Regions from separate parts of the Microbacterium sp. A8/3-1 genome, predicted to be linked through region 3. Evidence: predicted binding sites of a transcription regulator. Region 3 holds the regulator's gene; each other region holds the start of a gene.
What was found. The regulator LexA, encoded in region 3, represses DNA repair genes until DNA is damaged. The targets are predictions, from matches to a motif close to TCGAACANNTGTTCGA.
Positions count from the first base shown of each region.

Region 1: a site for LexA is predicted at 4,796-4,811, ahead of ABS642_RS07655 (DUF222 domain-containing protein). Genes of this name have one in related genera too.
Region 2: a site for LexA is predicted at 1,541-1,556, ahead of ABS642_RS00175 (DUF222 domain-containing protein). Genes of this name have one in related genera too.

Region 1 covers NZ_CP158357.1:1,534,277-1,540,840, reverse strand. Annotated here, with positions in the region: gene ABS642_RS07685 (aldo/keto reductase) at 1-722, opposite strand, end outside; gene ABS642_RS07680 (zinc-binding dehydrogenase) at 734-1,834, opposite strand; gene ABS642_RS07675 (SDR family NAD(P)-dependent oxidoreductase) at 1,882-2,616, opposite strand; gene ABS642_RS07670 (aldo/keto reductase) at 2,829-3,791, shown strand; gene ABS642_RS07665 (SMR family transporter) at 3,843-4,166, opposite strand; gene ABS642_RS07660 (multidrug efflux SMR transporter) at 4,163-4,531, opposite strand; gene ABS642_RS07655 (DUF222 domain-containing protein) at 4,843-6,024, shown strand; gene ABS642_RS07650 (AMP-binding protein) at 6,126-6,564, opposite strand, start outside.
Region 2 covers NZ_CP158357.1:42,266-48,829, reverse strand. Annotated here, with positions in the region: gene ABS642_RS00185 (ABC-F family ATP-binding cassette domain-containing protein) at 1-490, opposite strand, end outside; gene ABS642_RS00180 (spermine synthase) at 605-1,474, shown strand; gene ABS642_RS00175 (DUF222 domain-containing protein) at 1,586-2,920, shown strand; gene ABS642_RS00170 (serine hydrolase domain-containing protein) at 3,015-4,580, shown strand; gene ABS642_RS00165 (helix-turn-helix domain-containing protein) at 4,585-6,186, shown strand; gene ABS642_RS00160 (sugar-binding protein) at 6,264-6,564, opposite strand, start outside.
Region 3 covers NZ_CP158357.1:217,234-223,797, forward strand. Annotated here, with positions in the region: gene ABS642_RS01125 (prolyl oligopeptidase family serine peptidase) at 18-1,883, opposite strand; gene lexA (transcriptional repressor LexA) at 2,025-2,711, opposite strand; gene ABS642_RS01135 (LysM peptidoglycan-binding domain-containing protein) at 3,000-3,380, shown strand; gene ABS642_RS01140 (histidinol-phosphate transaminase) at 3,416-4,501, shown strand; gene hisB (imidazoleglycerol-phosphate dehydratase HisB) at 4,498-5,115, shown strand; gene hisH (imidazole glycerol phosphate synthase subunit HisH) at 5,112-5,747, shown strand; gene ABS642_RS01155 (AAA family ATPase) at 5,758-6,564, opposite strand, start outside.

The DNA of each region.
Region 1 (6,564 bases), 1.3 Mb from region 3:
ATGATCCGTTCGCGGATGTCGCCGGGGTCGCGTCCGATCTGACGATCCCCGTTGATCTTCCCGGCCAGCACACCGCCCTCGAGGCAGTCGGAAGCCTGAAGGGTGAGTCCCTGCTCCCAGAGTCGGGCGAAGGGCTCGCCGTCGGGGATGGAGCGCCGGGACACGCTGTACTTCAGTTGCGCGATCTGCGGACCGGCGACCCCCTCGGTCGTCGCGATTTCGATCAAGGTCTGGATGCTCGTGGCCGACCAGTTGTTGACACCCCAGGTGCGGATGAGTCCGGCATCCGTCAGCCGAGCGAGATCGAGCACGAGGTCGCGCAAGTCTAGGTCGTCGCGGCGCAGATCGCCGAGGATCACCAGGTCGGAGTGCTCCACGCCGATGCGCATGAGCGCGTTCTCCAACTGCGGCCGGAAGCCGTCGGCCCCGAACGACTCGAGCCACAGCTTGGACGACAGCAGCCACTCCTCGCGGCGGAGTCCGGCCGCGCGGACCATGCCGGCGAAGATGACGTCGGTGAAGACGGGCGGCATGCCCGGCGCGGAATACACGCCGACGTCGAAGAGATCCACGCCCCGATCCACGGCCTCGCCGAGCATCGCGACAGCATCGGCGAAGTCCATCCGGTCATAGGTGTGCCAGGAACCGAGGGAGAACAGGGAGGCGTGGATGCCGCTGCGGCCGATCTCGCGGCGGGGAAGCGGGGTGGTGGCGGTGGGCATGGTCGTGGTCCTCACAGGCTCGGGTCGATGACGGCCTTGACCTCATCGAGGTGGTGCATGTTCGCGATCTTCGCGGAGGCCTCGGCGAGTCCGACGGGCTCGCTGAAGAGCGCGTCCCACGGGTACCGGTCGGCGAAGGCGGTGAAGAAGTCGATGGCGCGGGCGTAGTCGGAGATGTCGCCGTTGAGCGAGCCGACCACGGTGAGCTCCTTGCCCATGATCGTGCTGAGCGGGAAGCCGTCGCCGGCGGGGCCCGTCGAGCCGACGATCGCGACCGTGCCGCGCTGTGCCGCCATGCCGATCGCGTCGGGTCCGACGCTCGGCGCTCCGGCGAAGTCGAAGACATGGTCGGCGCCGTGGCCGCCGGTCAGCTCCATGACCTGCTCGATGACCGGGCCCTCGCGGAAGTCGACCACGGCATCCGCCCCGAATCGTGCGGCGAGCTCGAGACGGGCTGCGGGTGCGCCGACGGTGATCACCTGTCCTGCGCCGGCGATCTTCGCGACCGCGGTCGCGAAGATGCCGAGGGCGCCGGAGCCCTGGACGACCACCGTCGACCCGGGGCGGACACGGCCGGCCCGTTCGAACGCGCGGAGCACGGTCTTGGCCGCGCACCCGGCCATCGACGCCCACGTGTCCTTCACGGATGCCGGGAGCAGCAGCTTCGCGGCCCCGGGGGTCACATAGGCGTATTCCGAGAGCCCGGCGGTCGCGAAAGGGTGCACGTCGGCCCGCTGCAGGAAACCGTAGCCGCGGCGCGAACACGCGACGGGTTCCCGGAGGACGACGCATCCGTAGCACTCGCCGCAGGTCGACTCGGACCAGCCGATGCGATCGCCGGGGGAGAGGGGCCGGCCGAGGGCATCCTTCGTGTCGGTGCCGGCGGCGACGATCTCGCCGACCATCTCGTGACCGAGCACCATCGGGAGCATGCCGGGGAAGGTCATCTTCCCCTCCCAGATCTCGATGTCCGTGCCGCACAGCGTCGTGCAGGCGATGCGCACGAGGGCGGCGCCCGGCTCGATCTCGGCGGGAAGAGGGAGATCCTGCAGGGTGAGCGGTGAGCTGTGCGCGGTGAGCACGGCGGCCCGCGTCGTGGTGGGGAGGGGCATGGCTGTCCTGTCTCGGGGAGTCACGGCGTCAGGGGGAGGTGGTCGGGTCAGACCAGGAGCTGTCCGCCGTCGACCGCGACGGAGACTCCAGTGATGTGGCTGGCGGCGTCACTCGCGAGGAACAGGACGAGCGGGGTGACCTGGTCGACCTCGGCGATCGCGCCGAGCGGGATGCGCGACTCCCAGGCGGCGCGGGCCTGCGGGTCGTCGGCGAAGGCGGCGGTCAGGGGAGTGAGGACGGGGCCGGGGGCGACGGCGTTCACACGCACACCGAAGGGGGCGAGCTCGATCGCGGCCGTGCGCGTCAGGGCGTCGACAGCGGCCTTGGTCGCCTCGTAGTGGCCGAGGCCGGGTGTGGGCTGCCGCGCGCCGATCGAGGAGATGTTCACGATGCTGCCGCGACCGGCCTCGGCGAGAAGGGCCCCGAAGACCCGGAGCATGAGGAACGTGCCGCGCACGTTGACGCGGAGCGCGGCGTCGACCACGTCGACCGGCACCTCCTGCAGGGTCCCTCCGCCGGCGACGATCCCGGCGTTGTTCACGAGCACGTCGAGTCCGCCGTCTGCGGCGATCCGCTCGGCGGCGGCGACGACGGATGCCTCGTCGCCGATGTCGAGCGCGAGGGCGGTCGCGCCGATCGCGGCCGCCGCTTCGGCCGCGGCATCCGCGTTCACGTCTCCGATGAAGACCGTGGCGCCCTCGGCGCGGTAGGCGGCGGCGATGCCGCGACCGAGCCCAGAGGCGCCTCCGGTGACCAGGATGCGGCGGGGGGATGCAGACATGTTCGTCCTCACTGACGGTGTTGCGACGGGGTGTCTCCGTTATATTCTACAAACATAGAAAAACACAACCCCGTTCGTCGAGCGAGCGGAGCGAGACGCTCTCTCGTTCGTTGAGCGAGCGGAGCGAGACGAAACGCCCATGCTCTCTCGTTCGCTGAGCGAGCGGAGCGAGACGAAACGCCCATCCGTCGACAAACCCCAGAGGAGCCGTCATGCCCGATCAGACATATACCCGGAGGTCGCTGCACCCGGGCGGCGCACCGGTGCCGCCGCTCGCGCTCGGGTCGTGGAACACGTGGGACCGCATGTCGCAGGACGCTGCGGTCTCGCTGATCCGTCGGGCCGTCGAGCTGGATGCCGGATTCTTCGACGTCGCGTACTACAACATGGGTCCGCACGCCGAGAACTCGAAGACCGACATCCTCTTCGGGGAGGCGCTCCGGAGGAGCGGGGTGGACCGCTCCGAGATCGTCCTGTGCGGCAAGCTCTGGCTGTGGGACTGGCCGAACCAGGGCTTCCGGGCGCAGATCGTCGAGTCGCTCGATCGTGCCGGCCTGGATCGATTCGACACGCTCGTGGTGGGCGACTACATCGACGCGCCCGACATGCCGCGCCTGGTCGCCGACGTGAGCGAACTGATCGGGGAGGGGCTGCTCGACTCCTGGGGCATCAACAACTGGCGGATCGAGCACACGCGAGATGCCTTGGCCGAGGCCGCGACTCAGGGGGTCGCGGGTCCCGTGTTCGCGCAGCTGAAGTACGGCATCGCTCGGCGCTCGATGGCGGAGGGGCAGGCGTACGGACCGCTGTTCGCGGACGGCACGCTGACCCTGCAGGCGTCCGACGTGTTCGAGGGCGGCATCCTCGCCACCGGTCGCGCGCCGCAGCGGAAGATCGGCGCCGATGTCGGCGGCATCCGCGAGCAGATCGCGGCGATCTACCCAGAGATCGAGCGCGTGGCTGGGGAATTCGGTGTCTCTCCCGCCGCTCTCGGCATCGCCTTCTGCCTGTCCAATCCGGCGACGGCGAACGTCCTCTTCGGTGCCTCCCGCCTCGCTCAACTGGAGCAGAATCACGCCGCGCTGGCGCTGGCCCGCGATCACGGCGCGGAGGTGCGAGCCGCGCTCGCCGGATGCTGGGTCGACCGGGATGTGAGGGCCGACGGGGCGTGGTGACCCCGCGGCGGGCGCCGTGCGCGTCAGCGGGCGTGCGTCAGCGGACGCGCGTCAGTGCGCTCCGCCGAATTCGATGAGAGCCACTCCGACCGCGATCAGGGCGACGCCGATCGCCATCATGGCGGAGAAGTGGTCCTTGAAGATCACGCGACCGAGCACGGCGGTGAGGGCCACGCCGGCGGCGGCCCAGACGCCGTAGGCCACGCCGACCGGCATCCCCATCGCGAGGATCGCGCCGAGCAGGGTGAATGCGGCGAGGTAGCCCACGACGATCACGGGGATCCAGCCTTTGCGGCGAAGCCCCTCGGAAGCGCGCAGGCTCAACGTCGCGGTAACCTCGCTCGCGATCGCGAGGGCCAGCAGCAGCCAGGTCACGAGGTGGCCTCCGCCGGCTCGCGCTTGTGAGAGCCGAGCTCGACCAGCAGCACGCCCACCACGATCACGCCGACACCGATGATCTGCACGGGCCCGAGGAGCTCGCCGAACAGAACGGTCCCGAGCACGGCCGTGAGCACCACGCCGATCGCCGACCAGATGCCGTACGCGACACCCACCGGCATGCCGCGATCGAGGACGATCGACAGCAGCCAGAGAGAGCCGCTGTAGCCGATTGCCACGACGATGAGCCAGAGCGGATGCGTGAAGCCCTCGGCTGCACGCAGCGCGAGAGTCGCCGACACCTCGAGCGCGATGGCGACCAGCAGCGGGGGCCAGGCCGAACGGCGGGGCGGAGTGGTCATCGTGCGCCTTCCTCGGGGTGTCCGAAGGGGACAACGTGGGCGGGTCTCGCGGGATTCCCGCGAGCCGGGCGATGTCTGCTGCGGAAGGCGAGGGGCCTCGATTGCTGACGTCGGCTGCGGTTGGCCGTGCGGCTTCCGCTGTCACGCGTCTGTGAGCGACGTCGGCCGCGAACGGTCCGTCGCGAGGCTCTACTCGGAGGGATTGAGTCCGTGTTTGGGTTGACGATCCGTGCTTTCACGATATGCCGATAGGCCGGTATGGGATCGAACAAATCTTCGAACATCAGGTGGACGCGCGGTAAGCTGGGGGTATGTCGAAGCTCACTGGATTGCTGGAGGCGGTCACCCGTCTCGATGCAGTGTGGGCGGGGGCGGATGACGCGGCGGGGTTGTCGCGGGAGCAGTTGATCGCGGTGGAGACGGCGATCGGGGTGGTGCAGCGGACGGCGGATGCTGTGCACGCGGATGTGGCCGCGCGGATCTCTCATGAGTCACGGGCCGAGCTCGGATCGGGGAGTCTCGCGAAAGAACACGGGTTCCGGTCGGCGGCGAAGTTGATCGCCGCGACCACGGGCGTGTCGTCGGGGGATGCGTCCCGTCTGGTGAAAGTGGGAGAGGCGACCGCTCCCCGCACGGACCTACTCGGGGCCAGGTTGCCGGCCCGGTACGAGGTGCTGCGGGCGGCGTTGGCTGCCGGGGTGATCGGAGTACCGGCCGCAGCGATGATCGTCGCCCTGTTGAACCGGTGCCGGGTCGTCGCCGGGGTGGAGCGCATCGCCGAGGCGGAGGCACTGTTGGCGGAACGTGCGGTCGGGTTGGGGCTGGATGAGCTGCGGAGGCTGATCACCCGGGCGGAAGCCTGGTTGGACCCGGACGGGGTCGAGCCGAAGGAGGAGGAGAAGCGGGCGAAGAGGTCGCTGACGATCTTCGAACGCGACGGCATGGTGCACCTGAGTGCGGTTCTCGATGCGGAGACTGCGGCGCCGGTGGTGACCGCGATCCGCGGATACGTGTCCGCCGCGTTCGCCGCCCGCAAGGATGCCCCGGATGCGGGCGCGGATGCGGATCGCCGCACGGTGTCGATGATCCAGGCCGATGCTCTCGCGGTGTTCTGCGCGCACGTCCTCGGATGCGAGTCGCGGGTGCCGCTCGCCGGGGCAACCGTCGTTGTGCGGGTCACTCTCGACAACCTCCAGTCGGGGACCGGGTCGGCGACGATCGACGGACTCGACCAGCCCGTCAGCGCCGGGGCGGCGCGGCGGATGGCCGCCGGGGGCGGGGTGATCCCGTGGGTCATAGGCGGGCGCAGCGAGATTCTCGACTGGGGTCGGGAGAAACGCCTCTTCACCCGGGCGCAACGGCTGGCGCTGGTGGAACGGGATGGCGGGTGCGCGATGTGCGGACTCCCACCGGAGATGACGAAAGCACACCACATCCGGTGGTGGCAACGCGACCACGGACCCACCGACCTCACCAACGTCACAAGTCGCTAGGCGAACCTTTTATTGATTGCACTCTATTGCCCAGTTCAAGAGCCAGCGCTGGCGGCTCACGCTGGCGTACACCCGGTGACCACTCGTGAAGGCCGTTTGAACTATCGATCCGGGTCGCCTTGGGTTGCGCGCGACAACTCGAACCGACGGCGGCATTCGCCGCGTCGCAACTTCCCGCTTGTCGTCACAGGCAGAGTCCGCGGAGGTACAACGTCAATGACATGTACTCGAAGTCCGAACTGCTCTGCGAGCAGTGATCGGATCCGTCTACGCACTGTGTCCTCCGCCGGTGCCTCCAGCTCGGCGTCTGCCCGCCGCTCACATTGCACGACCAGTTTCGATCCTGTTACCTCCGCGAAAGCAACGAAGACGGCGGCACGCCCAGGCCTAAGCTGTGGGACGGCATCCGTGATCGCGCGCTCAATCTCTCCGCTGTAGAAGTTGACGCCAGCGATCTGGAAGCGCTCGCGAGCCCTGCCTAGGGGGAACAATTCACCTTTCAAGATGAAGCCAATGTCGCCGGTGTCGACGACTCCTCCG
Region 2 (6,564 bases), 170 kb from region 3:
GTCCGGCGAGCCAGGTGATCGCCTCCACGTCGAGGTGGTTGGTGGGCTCGTCGAGGGCGACGACGTCCCAGTCCCCCGCGAGCAGCTTCGCGAGCGAGACACGGCGGCGCTGGCCACCGCTGAGCGAGCCGATCTCGGCATCCCAGGGCAGATCCTTCAGGAGTCCTTCGATCACGTCGCGCACGCGGGCGTCGCCGGCCCATTCGTACTCCGGCATGGCGCCGACCACGGCCTGACTGATCGTGACGTCGTCGGCGAGCGTGTCGGCCTGATCGAGGACGCCGATGCGGATGCCGCCGCGCACGGTGACGCGCCCCGCGCTCGGCTCCTTGGTCCCGGCCAGCATGCCGAGGAGGCTGGACTTGCCGTCACCGTTGCGGCCGACGATGCCGATGCGGTCGCCCTCCTCGATGCCGAGGGTCACGGAGTCGAAGACGACCCTGGTCGGATATTCGAGGTGGAGGCCTTCGGCCCCGAGAAGATGTGCCATGTCCTCTCAAGGGTACTCGCGGTCTCCGACCGGTCTCGCCCGATCTAAGATCGACGGGTGCCAAGGAAACACCGGGTGTTCTCGCTCTCGCTCGACAATCGCAAGGCGAAGCTGGTGCAATCCAGGAAGCGTCCCGGTCGCTACGAGCTCAGCGTCGATGGGATTCCGCAGTCCGTCGTCTCGATGACCGACCCCACCTCCCTCGATTACGCCTACATCCGGCACATCGCCAGAGCGATCGATGCCGCGGCCGAGCCCGGTGAGCCGTTGTTCACCGTGCACCTGGGGGCCGGAGCACTCACGCTGGCACGCTACGTGCAGGCCACCCGTGCCGGGTCACCTCAACTCGTGGTCGAGTTCGAGCCCCCTCTCTATGAAGCGGTGATCGCCGCACTGCCTCTTCCCGCCGGCGCCGACCTGCGAGTCATCTTCGGCGATGCGCGAGTTGTCGCAGACGCGGAGTTTTCCGGCGAGGGGCGATCGTCGTTGCCGTCTTCGCCTTCCCCCGCGCTCGGCGCCGCAGCGACGGGTGCCACCGCCGACGACACCGAATGGGTGGATGCGCGCTTCACCGTCGTCGATCTCTGGGATGCCGCCGTCATCAGACACCGTGTGGCCAGCCAGGAGTTCTACCGCCGGGTCGCGGCGCGCTCCGCAGCCGACGGTGTCGTGGCGGTCAACCTGCTCGATGGGCATCCGTTCGAGTATTCACGGCGACAGGCGGCCACCCTGAGCACGGTGTTCGAGCACGTCGCCGTCGTTCTCGAGGCGGAACCGACCGACGATGAAGGACCGCTCAGCAACGTCGTCGTCTTCGCGAGCGATGAGCCACTGGACATCGTGACCACCCCCGATCTTCTCGGCACGCCGCGACCGCACATGCTCCACGGCAGTCGGCTGACGTCATGGATCGCCGAGGCGCGCATCATGACCGACGCCGACGGCACGGACTCCCCCGACCCCGACGACCCCATCTGGGATTAGCGCGGCGCGGCGCGGCGCGTCAGACGGCGCCGGGCTGAACCATGCTCAGCCGCTCGGCAGCCGGGTTAGAACATTTTTTCGAATGTCGGTGGTTGCTGGTGTACTGAAGCCATGGAAGCGATGGTCGATGCGACGGATTCCCAGATGGCGGCGCTCGCCGATCTGGTCGCGTCGTTGGCCGCCGCTGAGGCGACGTTGAGCAGCATGCAGGCCGCGCGCGACGGGTTGCTGGCGCTCGCCGGGCGGCTCGCCGTCGACATCGCGCAGCAGGCGCACCACCCCGATGGCGCGGACATGACGATCCGTTCCGTCGCCGCCGAGATCGGTGCCGTGCAGCGCGTGAGCGACCGGACCGTCGAGCGGCGGATGTCCGACGCGTCGTGGCTGGTCGACCGTTTTCCGTCGGTCTGGCACGCACAGGGTGAAGGGCGGATCAGCGCGGCGCACTCACGGGTCATCGTCGACGCCGGGGCGCATCTCGACGACGAGGCGGATCGTGCGGACTACGCCGCGGAGGTCATCGAGGCCGCGGCCGTCGAGTCGCCGAACCGTCTGCGACGTATCGCCCGACGGATCGCGGAGAAGTACCAGAAGCGCACCGTGACCGAGCGGCATCGCGAGGCCCGCGAGAAGCGGCGGGTGTGGATCAAGGATGGCGACGACGGCATGGCCGAACTCGGCATGCACGGCTCCGCAGCCGTGGTGCACGGCATGTTCGACCGACTCTCGCAGATGGCGCACGCACTCAAGGAGGAGAACGTCAAAGCGGCGAAGGAGACGGACAGCGTCCGAGACGAACGCACGATCGATCAGTTGCGTGCCGATCTGCTCGCCGACCTCGTCCTCACCGGCGCCCCGACCGCGCACGACACCGAAGACGGGCTGCTCGAAGCGATCCACGCCAGAGTCGAGGTCACCGTACCCGCATCGTCCCTGATGAACGGCGAGACGACCTCCTCGGCGGGCCGGCGCTCCCCGCCGGCCGAGCTGGACGGCACGATGCCGCTCGATTCCTGGACCGTCCGCTTCTTCGCCGCGACTGCAGGGGGTTGGGATCGCGTCTTCACGCATCCGACCAGCGGCGCGATGCTTTCCGTCGACCGCTATCGTCCCAGCGAACAACTCCGACGACATCTCCGGGCGCGAGACCAACGATGTCGTTTTCCGACCTGCGGTCTGGCGGCACGAAAATGCGACGTCGATCACAACGTCGCCGCAGCCGCAGGAGGGGCCACCTCCCACGAGAACCTCGCGGCGTTCTGCCGACGGCATCACATGCTGAAACACCATTCGCCGTGGCACGTCCGACAGAAGGCGGGTGGCGTTCTGGAGTGGACCAGCCCGACGGGCCGCATCCACGTCGACGAGCCTCCCGCGCAGAACACCGTCACCTTCACCGACAGCACGGCGCTCGACAAGAGCACCGAAGCACCCGCGCCTTTCTGAGCACACGACCCGGTGTCGCGGAGACCAAAGCCCGGGCGCGCATTTTGCCCGGCAGGACAAGCCGTCCACCGCGGCGGATCGGCAGACTTCGGTCATGGACACCGACGCCATCGCCCAGCTCGTCTCCCGCTTCGCGTCACCCACCGGTCCGGGACTGGCGGTGGGGGTCTATCGAGGCGGCGTGCTGGTGACCCAGGCGACGGCGGGGCTGGCCTCGGTCGAGTTCGGTGTGCCGATCGATGAGCGCACCCGCTTCGACATCGCCTCGATGAGCAAGCAGTTCGCGGCCACCGCGGTGCTTCTTCTCGCCCGAGACGGTCTCGTCAGCCTCGACGACGACATCCGCGCGCACCTGCCGGAGCTGCGCCTCGAGGCCCCCGTGACGATCGCGCAGTGCCTGCAGCACACCGGCGGCCTCCGTGAATGGCTCGCCCTCGCCGCGATCGCCGGACGGTCGCTGACCCGGATCACCCAGGATCAGACGCTCGAGTTCGTCTCCGGCCTCTCGACCCTCGACTTCCTCCCCGGCACGGCGTTCCGCTACTCCAACACCGGATACGTGCTCGCGGCGTCACTGGTGCACCGCGTCACCGGGCGCACCCTTGGCGAGTTCGCCGCCGAGCGGATCTTCCGACCGCTCGGCATGCACCGCACGCTCTTCCGCGAGGACAGCCGTGCCGTGCTTCCGGAGTTCGCCTACGGCTACGAGTCGGTCGACGACCGTGTGCTCCGCGCCGACAGCGAGGAGTGCGCCGTCGGGGACGGCGGTCTCGTGACCAGCCTGAGCGAGCTCGGGGCGTGGTTCCGCTTTCTGCGCGACGGTGACATCCTCGGCGAGGACATCCGCGACACCCTGGTCGACAGCACCCCCGTCTTCCCGGACGGGAGCATCGGGCCCTACGCGTACGGCGTGTATCACGCGGACCTCGGCGACGAACGCACGATCGGCCATGCCGGCGCCGTGGCCGGCTATCGCTCGCACCTCTCCTACCTGCCCGACCAGGACCTCGGCATCGTCGTGCTGGCGAACCACTCCGCCGTGCCGGCCACGGTCATCGCGAACGCGGTCGCGCGGCTCGCCGCCGGCGTCGCAGAACCCGCCGTCCCGGCGCCGGCCCTCGACGCCGGGTCGGCGCGCACCGCAGCGGGTTGGTGGATCATGCGCGGCGCGGACGAATCGATGCGAACCGAGGCGCGTCTCGACGGGACGCTCGATCTCTCCGGGTTCCAGAGCGGGCGTTTCACGCTCGCCGAAGACGGTTGCTGGTACGGCGACGACCGAGAGGAGGGCTTACGGCTCCTGATCAACGGCGACCGCCTCGTGCTCGGCGTCGACATGCGGCCAGGGCGGGACCTGACGTTCGAGCGCTGCACCGGCCCCGATGCATCAGCGACCCCGCCGGCCGGGACCTATCTCAGCCCCGAACTGGGCACTCTCGCGATCATCGAGCCCGACGGCCGATTCCGCCTCGGCCTCGAGATCGCCGGCGAGATCGAGCCGGGGCCGGACCACACGTTCCGTATCGGCCCGGCGTCGGTGCGTCGCGACGGAGACGATCTGCTGCTGGGGATCTTCGGCGCGGACGCGGTGCGATTCCTGCGGCAACCGGAGGGCACGACGCTCGTGGGCGTCCCGCGCGGTCTCGACACGGCATCCTGAGAACATGACCACTGAGCACGCGCCCGCCTCGACCACGACTCTGGGCACCCTGCTCGACACCCTCGGCTCGACCGTGCTCCGCGCCCTGGCCCTGCCGAAGGGGCGCGATCGAAGTGCGGGGCATCCGCTGATCTTCGATCCGGACTCGGCGGATCCGCATGCCGACGACTCGATCGTGCTCGCTCCCGGCCGGCCATCCGCGGAGCTGATGGACTGGGCTGCCGAGACCGGTGCCGCCGCCCTCGTGGTGCGCGCCGGCGCGATCGACGCGTCCGCCTGGGGCGAAGCCGCGAGGCGCACCGGAGTCGCCGTGCTCGAATCCTCCCCCGATGTCACCTGGGGACGGCTCTACACACTCATCGATGCGATCAAGACGATGTCCGGACCGGTCTCTGATTCCGACAGCCGCCACTCCATCGACCTCTTCCGGCTCGCGAACGACGTGGCCCTTCGCACCGGAGGAGCCGTCACGATCGAAGACCTCGCCATGCGCGTGCTCGCCTACTCGACGATCCCCGGCCAGGAGGTCGACGGCCTGCGCCGCGACGGCATCCTCGGTCGCCGGGTCCCCGACCATCCGTCCAATGCCGAGGAGTACGCCACCGTGCTCCGCTCGATGACCGCCGTGCGCAGCCTGCCGACCGACGAGGATCTCCCCCGCCTCGCCATCGCCGTGCGGGACCGCGGCGAGGCGCTGGGCAGCATCTGGGTGCTCGAGGGATCGACGCCGCTGTCGGAGGACGCACCAGAGGTCCTCGCCGAGGCCGCGCAGCGCGCCGCCGCCCAGCTGGCGCGGTTCAACCTCGTCGCGGATGCCGACCGGCGGCAGCGCACCGAACGACTCGGCTGGCTCATCCGGGGATCAGGAGCGACCGCGAGCATCGCAGGGCACTTCGGGCTCGAGCCCTCATCCCCCACCACCGTGATCGTGATCGACCGGATCGCCGAGCACCGTGGCTCCCGCAGCAGCGTCTCGATGCACACCGCGGCGGCGTACGTCGGCGATCTGCTGCGCACGGGGCTGTCGGCGTATCGGATCCCCGCGGCCGCCGGGGCGATCGACGGCCGCGCGATGGCCGTCGCCGGCACGTCCGCCGACACCGCCGTGCTGCAGTCGATCATCGCCACCGTGCTCGCCAGAGCGAACGAGAGCATCGGCGGCGGATGGCGTGCGGGCGTCAGCTCGACGTTCCCCGGATTGTCCGGCATCCCCTCGGCGGCTGCACAGGCCGCGCAGGCCTGGCGGGTCGTCGCGCACATGCCGGGACACGGCGAGATCGGCCTCCACGAGCGCCTCGGGCCGGAGCTCCTTCTGATGGAGATCCACTCGAGCCTCGGCCAGAGCGAGCTCGTGTCGGGCGAACCGCTCAGGACGCTCGTGGCGCACGACGCGGCCAACGGCACCGACTACATCAAGAGTCTCAGCCGCTGGATCGGCGCGAACTACGACGTGGCCCGCGCTGCGGAGCTCCTGATGCTGCATTCGAACACCCTGCGCCACCGCCTCCGGCGCATCGCCGAGGTCATCGACATCGACGATCCGGATCTCCGTCTGGTTCTCGCGCTGCAGCTCCGGTTGCAGGAGATCGACGCCTCGGCGGTCTGATCGACGTCTGCGGTCGCAGACGAACGGGCCGCCCGGACCCGAAGGTCCGGACGGCCCGCATGTCGGAGCGGAGTCGCTTACTGGTACGACTTCACGATCTCGAGGAGGCTCGGGACGTTGGCGTATGCCTCGGCCGCGTTCTCCTTCGTGACGATGACCGGGTCGAGCAGGTAAGCCGGGACGACCTTGGCGCCGTTGTCGTAGGACTCGGTGTCGTTGACGTCGACCTCCTCGCCCTTCTGCAGCTGCTGGACCATTTTGATGGCCTGCTCGACGAGGAGCGTGGTGTCCTTGTTGATCGTGGAGTACTGGATGCCCTCCATGATCGACTTCACCGACTCGACCTCGGAGTCCTGACCCGTGACGACCGGGACGGGC
Region 3 (6,564 bases):
TCAGACGGCCCCGCGCTTCAGAGGCTCGGGGTGAAGGCGAACACCCGCCCGAGGAACGCCAGTTCGCGTTCCAGCGCGTTCACGATGGTCGTCCCGCTGCGGAACCCGTGCCCTTCGCCGGGATAGACGACGTATTCGTGATCGATGCCGTTGGCGGCGAGTGCGTCGCGGATCGCTTCCGACTGCGCGGGCGGCACCACGCGGTCGTCTCCGCCCTGCATCAGCAGCACGGGAACGTCGATGCGTTCCGCGTGTGTGAGGGGTGAACGCTCGATGTAGAGACCTTCGGCCTCCGGAAGCGGGCCGACGAGTCCGGTGATGTAGTGCTCCTCGAAGCCGTGCGAGTGCTCCGCGAGCATCCGGAGGTCCGCGACGCCGTAGCGGCTGATCCCGGCGGCGAACGTGCCCCCGCGCACCAGCGCCGAGAGGACGGTCCAGCCCCCTGCCGAGCTTCCACGGATCGCGATGCGCGAGGGATCCGCGAGACCCGCGTCCGCGAGGCCCCGCGCCGCGGCGATCACGTCGTCGACGTCGACGACGCCCCACTGCCCGTGCAGGCGGTCGCGGTAGGCGCGACCGTAGCCGGTGGAGCCTCCGTAGTTGACGTCGAGCACGCCGATGCCGCGGCTCGTGTAGAAGGCGATCGCGGCGGACGCGGCGCCGGTGACGTGCGCCGTCGGACCCCCGTGCACGAAGACCACGTACGGAGGCAGCTCTCCCGCCGGCGCCGCGGCCTCGGGGTTGGCCGGCGCGTATGCGAACGCGTGTACGGGGCCATGGGATCCCGCCACGAGGATCGGTGCGGCCGGCGGCATCCAGGCCGTGTCGACCGGTTCTCCGCCCGTGACGGCGACCGTCTCGCCGGAGTCCAGGTCGACGCACCAGACGCCGGGCGTCGTCGTCGAGCTGTTGCCGGAGAGCAGCACGCGCGAGCCGGACACGTCGTCGACGCTCACGTGGCCGTCGCAGGGGACATCGAGTGTGCGGGTGGTGCCGTCAGCGGCGATCTCGACGACCTCATCGCGGCCGTTCGTACGCACGGCGACGATGCGGCCGTCATCGAGGGGCTGGTACCAGCGGTTGCCGAGCACCCAGAGGCCGTAGCCGGTGTCGGCGTCGCTCGAAGTGATCGCCTCCGGAGTGTTCACACGCGCCAGCGGGTCCAGGGACAGACGCTGCAACTGCCAGCGGCCGGTCGGGTCGTCGGCGTAGAGCAGCTCGGTGTCGCTCACCCATTCGGGCTGGAGGGCGGCGGTGGTCGAGACCGATGCGAACGACTGGTTCCCGATCGTCGTGACCGAAAGGAGTGCACTCTCCCACGGCATCCGCACCCCGCTCCACTCGACCCACGCGATCCGTGCCCCATCGGGGGAGAGAGCGGGATGCGCGAAGAACGCACTGCCCTGCACCAGGACGCCGATCGCCGTCGGATCGTCTGCCGCAGACCCGTCCGTCGGGATCTCCACGATCCCGCGGATCTGCGGATCTCCGCGAAGGTCCTCCCGCACGGCGAGAAGGCGCCCCTGCTGCAGGCTGAGCCCACCGTGCGATGACCCCGCGGCGGTGAGCGGCATCGGAGATGCACCAGGCGCGAGCCGGTAGACGCGCTGGTCGCCCGCGTCGACGAAGTACAGCGTGCCATCGGCATCCGCCGTCCAGGCCCCGCCCCCGTACTCGTGCACGCGCGACCGCGCACTCCACGGCGCGGGGAGGATCACCGCGCCGTTCGAGCTGCGGACGGTCACGCGCCCTCCCTCGGCAGGGACCGACTCGCCCCACCAGATCTCCGAGCCGACGAACCGTGCGCCGTCGATGCGAGGAGCGGATCCCGCGACGGATGCGGCGGAGAAGGGGGAAGGCCAGGAACCGTACGGTGACGACATGTTTCGAGCCTAGGCGGCATGCGCTGCGGCGCGTGAGCTGTGCATGTCCGGGCACGCTGTGAAAGCGAAAGCCGCCCTCCTGAACGTCCAGGAGGGCGGCTTTCGTGGTCGTGATCGACGGATGCCGGTCGACCATGCCGGTCAGACCGCGCGGAGCACCGCCACGACCTTGCCGAGCACGGTGGCCTCGTCGCCGAGGATGGGCTCGAACGCGGAGTTGCGGGGGAGCAGCCAGGTGTGCCCGTCGCGGCGGCGGAAGGTCTTCACCGTCGCCTCGTCGTCGAGCATGGCGGCGACGATCTCGCCGTTCTCCGCGCTGTTCTGCGAGCGGATGACGACCCAGTCGCCGTCGCAGATCGCCGCATCGATCATCGACTCGCCCGAGACCTTGAGCATGAAGAGGTCGCCCTTGCCCACCAGCTGGCGGGGGAGAGGGAAGATCTCCTCGACCTGCTGCTCCGCGGTGATGGGTACGCCCGCCGCGATCCGGCCGACGAGGGGGACGAGTGCGGCATCGCCGACCGGTGTGGCCACGTCTGCCGGGTTCTCGCCGCTCGTGCCGGGAAGGTCGATCAGCACCTCCATCGCGCGGGTCTTGCCCGGGTCGCGGCGGAGGTAGCCGCTCAGCTCGAGCTGACCGAGCTGGTGGGTCACGCTCGAGAGCGACTTGAGCCCGACCGCGTCGCCGATCTCGCGCATGCTCGGCGGGTAGCCGTGGTGGGCGATGGAGGTCTGGATGACCTCGAGGATCGCCATCTGCTTCGGGCTGAGGCTCTTCCGACGGCGCGTCCGAGGAGCCTCCTGCTCCGGGGCTGAGTTCTCGCTCATGATGCTCCTTCAGTACGCGATCCGACGTTCCTCTTCGAATGTCGGAGGCCCGTGGTGGGGTGTTCTTATCGAAACCGTATCCGAGTATCGGGCCGATCTGGAAGATCTGTTCGAGCGTGTCGGAAGATTCGGGGATCCGATTTCGAAGAACAGTTGACAGATGTTCGAACTCGAAGATATCTTCGGAACGTAGCTTCGCATTCACGGCTCCCGGCCGAGATGCGAATGCGAACGCTACGCCAACTTCACCGCCGGCCCAGCCGACGGGGACTGGGTAAGGAGCCCGACATGAGCAGCATCAGCATCAGCACCGCAGCGGTCATCCCGGCACGTCCGGCGACGCGGTCGCGGTTGCGACTGACCGCTCGTGGCCGTGGCGTCCTGCTGGCCGTCGCCGCGGTTCCGCTCGCGATCGGCATCGCGGTCGCAGCGATCAGCGGTGGCAGCGCCATCGCCGCGAGCGACGACACCGCAGGCAGCTTCAGCACGGCCGACTTCCAGACGGTGACGGTCCTCCCGGGCGACACGCTCTGGTCGATCGCGAACACGGTCGCCCCGACCGCCGACCCGCGAGACGTGATCGGCGAGATCAGCCGGCTCAACATGCTGCGCGGTGGAGCACTGCAGATCGGCCAGGAGCTCGCGATCCCGGCGCAGTACGCGGACTGACGTCACGCGGTGGGCACGCGGCCTAGCATGGAAGGGTGACTTCCTCACTCGACGCCCTCCCGCTCCGTGATGATCTGCGCGGGCTCACCCCGTACGGTGCGCCGCAGGCACCACTCCCGATCGCGCTGAACGTCAACGAGAACACGCATCCGGTTCCCGACGCTGTCGCGAGCGACATCCTCGACGACATCGCCGTCGCGCTCCGCGATGTGAACCGGTACCCGGATCGCGAGTTCACGACACTGCGAGAGGGATTCGCGGATTACCTCGGCCACGGTCTCATGCCGGATCAGATCTGGGCGGGCAACGGCTCCAACGAGGTCCTCCAGCACATCCTCCAGGCCTTCGGCGGCCCCGGACGCACGGCGTTCAGCTTCGCCCCGACGTACTCGATGTACCCGCTCATCTCGCAGGGCACGGGTGCGCGCTGGATCGCCGGCACGCGCCAGCCGGACTACACGATCACGCCCGACGAGGCGGCGGAGCAGGTCCGCGCGGTTGATCCCGACGTGATCCTGCTGTGCTCGCCGAACAACCCGACGGGCACCCCGCTCGGACTCGACGTGATCGAAGCGGTGTACGAAGAGGCACGCGGCATCGTCGTCGTGGACGAGGCCTATCAGGAGTTCGCGCCGCGCGACGCGGCATCCGCTCTGACCCTGCTCGAGGGGCGTCCGCGCCTCGCCGTCTCGCGAACGATGAGCAAGGCGTTCGCGTTCGCCGGCGCCCGCGTGGGGTACCTCGCAGCGGATCCGGCCTTCATCGACGCGCTGCGCCTCGTGCGGCTGCCGTATCACCTCAGCGCCCTCACCCAGGCGGCCGCGGTCGCGGCACTGCGCAACTCCGACGTCATGCTCGGCATGGTCGAGGAGATCATCGAGCAGCGCGACCGCATCTCGGCGACGCTCGAGGCTCTGGGCTACACGCCTCACGAGTCCTGGTCGAACTTCGTGCTCTTCGGCGGCGTCGCCGACCCTCGTGCGACGTGGCAGCAGCTCTACGATCGGGGCGTGCTCATCCGCGACGTCGGCATTCCCGGCCACCTCCGCGTGACGGCCGGCACGGAGGCCGAGACGACCGCGTTCCTCGACGCCCTCGCCTCGATAGGATCGGCTTCATGAGCACTCTCGCCCAGAACCCGCGCACCGCGAGCCGTGTGCGCAGCACGTCGGAGTCCACCGTCGAGCTCGAACTGAACCTCGACGGCACCGGTGCATCGCGCATCGACACCTCCGTGCCGTTCTTCGACCACATGCTCACCGCCTTCGCGAAGCACTCGCTGACCGACCTCACGGTCCGCGCATCGGGCGACACGAACATCGACGCGCACCACACCGTCGAAGACGTCTCCATCGTGCTCGGCCAGGCCATCCTGCAGGCACTCGGCGACAAGTCCGGCATCTCCCGCTACGGCGATGCGCTGGTCCCGCTCGATGAGGCTCTCGCGCAGGCCGTCGTCGACATCTCCGGACGCCCGTACCTCGTGCACGAGGGGGAGCCGGCAGGGTTCGAGCACCACCTCATCGGCGGGCACTTCACGGGATCGCTCGTGCGCCACGTGTTCGAGGCGATCGCCTTTAACGCCGCCCTGACGGTGCACGTCCGCGTGCTCGGAGGTCGCGACCCCCACCACATCGCCGAGGCGGAGTTCAAGGCCTTCGCCCGCGCGTTCCGGCAGGCCAAGGCCCTCGATCCGCTGGTCGACGGCGTGCCCTCGACCAAGGGCGCGCTGTGAGCCGAGCGCCCAGGGTCGCCGTCTTCGACTACGAGTCGGGCAACGTCCACTCGGCCGTCAAAGCCCTCGTCGCCGCGGGCGCGGATGCCGTCCTCACCCGCGATCGCAAGGAGTCGCTCGAGGCCGACGGGCTCCTGGTTCCAGGCGTCGGGGCGTTCCAGGCCGTGCGCGACGCGCTGCACGCGCATGGGGGAGACGAGATCATCGACCGTCGCCTCGCCGGTGGCCGACCGGTGCTCGGCATCTGCGTCGGCATGCAGGTGCTGTTCACGCACGGCGTCGAGCGCGGCCACGACACCGAAGGACTCGGCGAGTGGCCCGGTGCGGTCACCGAGCTCAACGCCCCGGTGCTGCCGCACATGGGCTGGAACACGGTCGAACCCGGTGCCGACAGCATCCTGTTCCGCGGAATCGAGCAGGAGCGCTTCTACTTCGTGCACTCGTACGCCGCGCAGTCCTGGGAACTCGACGTCATCCCGCCGTTCCCTCAGCCCGTGCTCACCTGGTCGACGTACGGCGACCCGTTCCTCGCCGCCGTGGAGAACGGTCCGCTCTCGGCGACGCAGTTCCACCCCGAGAAGTCGGGCGAAGCCGGCATCCAGCTGCTGCGGAACTGGGTCGAAAGCCTCTGACGGCGACGGCTCAGAAGTCTCGGGCGACCGATGCTCCGGCGGCCAGCCAGGCGCGCTGGGTACGCTTCGCGAGTGCGCCGTAGCGCAGGTGCCCATCGACCATCTCGTGGTCGAACGGGATGCTGACGACGTCGCGGGCCAGCGCCCGATAGCCGCTCACGACGTGCTCGATGTCGGCCGCGGTCGCCTTGGGGTCGGCCTGGGAGACCACGACGACCGACTCCCGAGCGAGCCGCGCTGAACGCTCGTCGCGATCCTCGAGCGCCTCGAGGAGCAGTGCGCCGGCCTCGGCGTGATCGGCGCGCGTGGTCGTGGCGACCACCAGCTGATCCGCGTGGTCGATCATGCGGAGCCACATGGGATCGGATTCGTCGTTGCCCGAGTCGATGATGATCAGTCGGTAGAACTTCGCCGCCACGGCATGGATGGCGTCGACGTCGTCCGGACGCAGCCGGTTCTCGTGCGCGAGCCGGATGGGCTTCGAGCGCAGCACGTCGTACTTCTCCCGAGGCTGGTGGTGCATGAAATGCGCGAGGTCGGCAGATTGGGCGCCGGTGCCGAGCAGTCTTCCGGCTTCGGGGAGGAGCTCGAGCAGCGTGCGGTCGTGCGGTCCGGTGTCGGTGCGCCAGCCCAGTGTGCCGCGCGTCTGATTGTTGTCCCAGGCCAGGACGCCGGCGCCGCCGTACCGCGCGAACACCGCGGAGAGCAGGATCGTCGTCGGTGTCTTGCCTGCGCCGCCCTTGCCGTTCACGACGGCGATGGTGCGCGGGCCGGGCCAGTGCTGGCTCACCGCGAGTTCGTCGTCGCGCGCCGACTG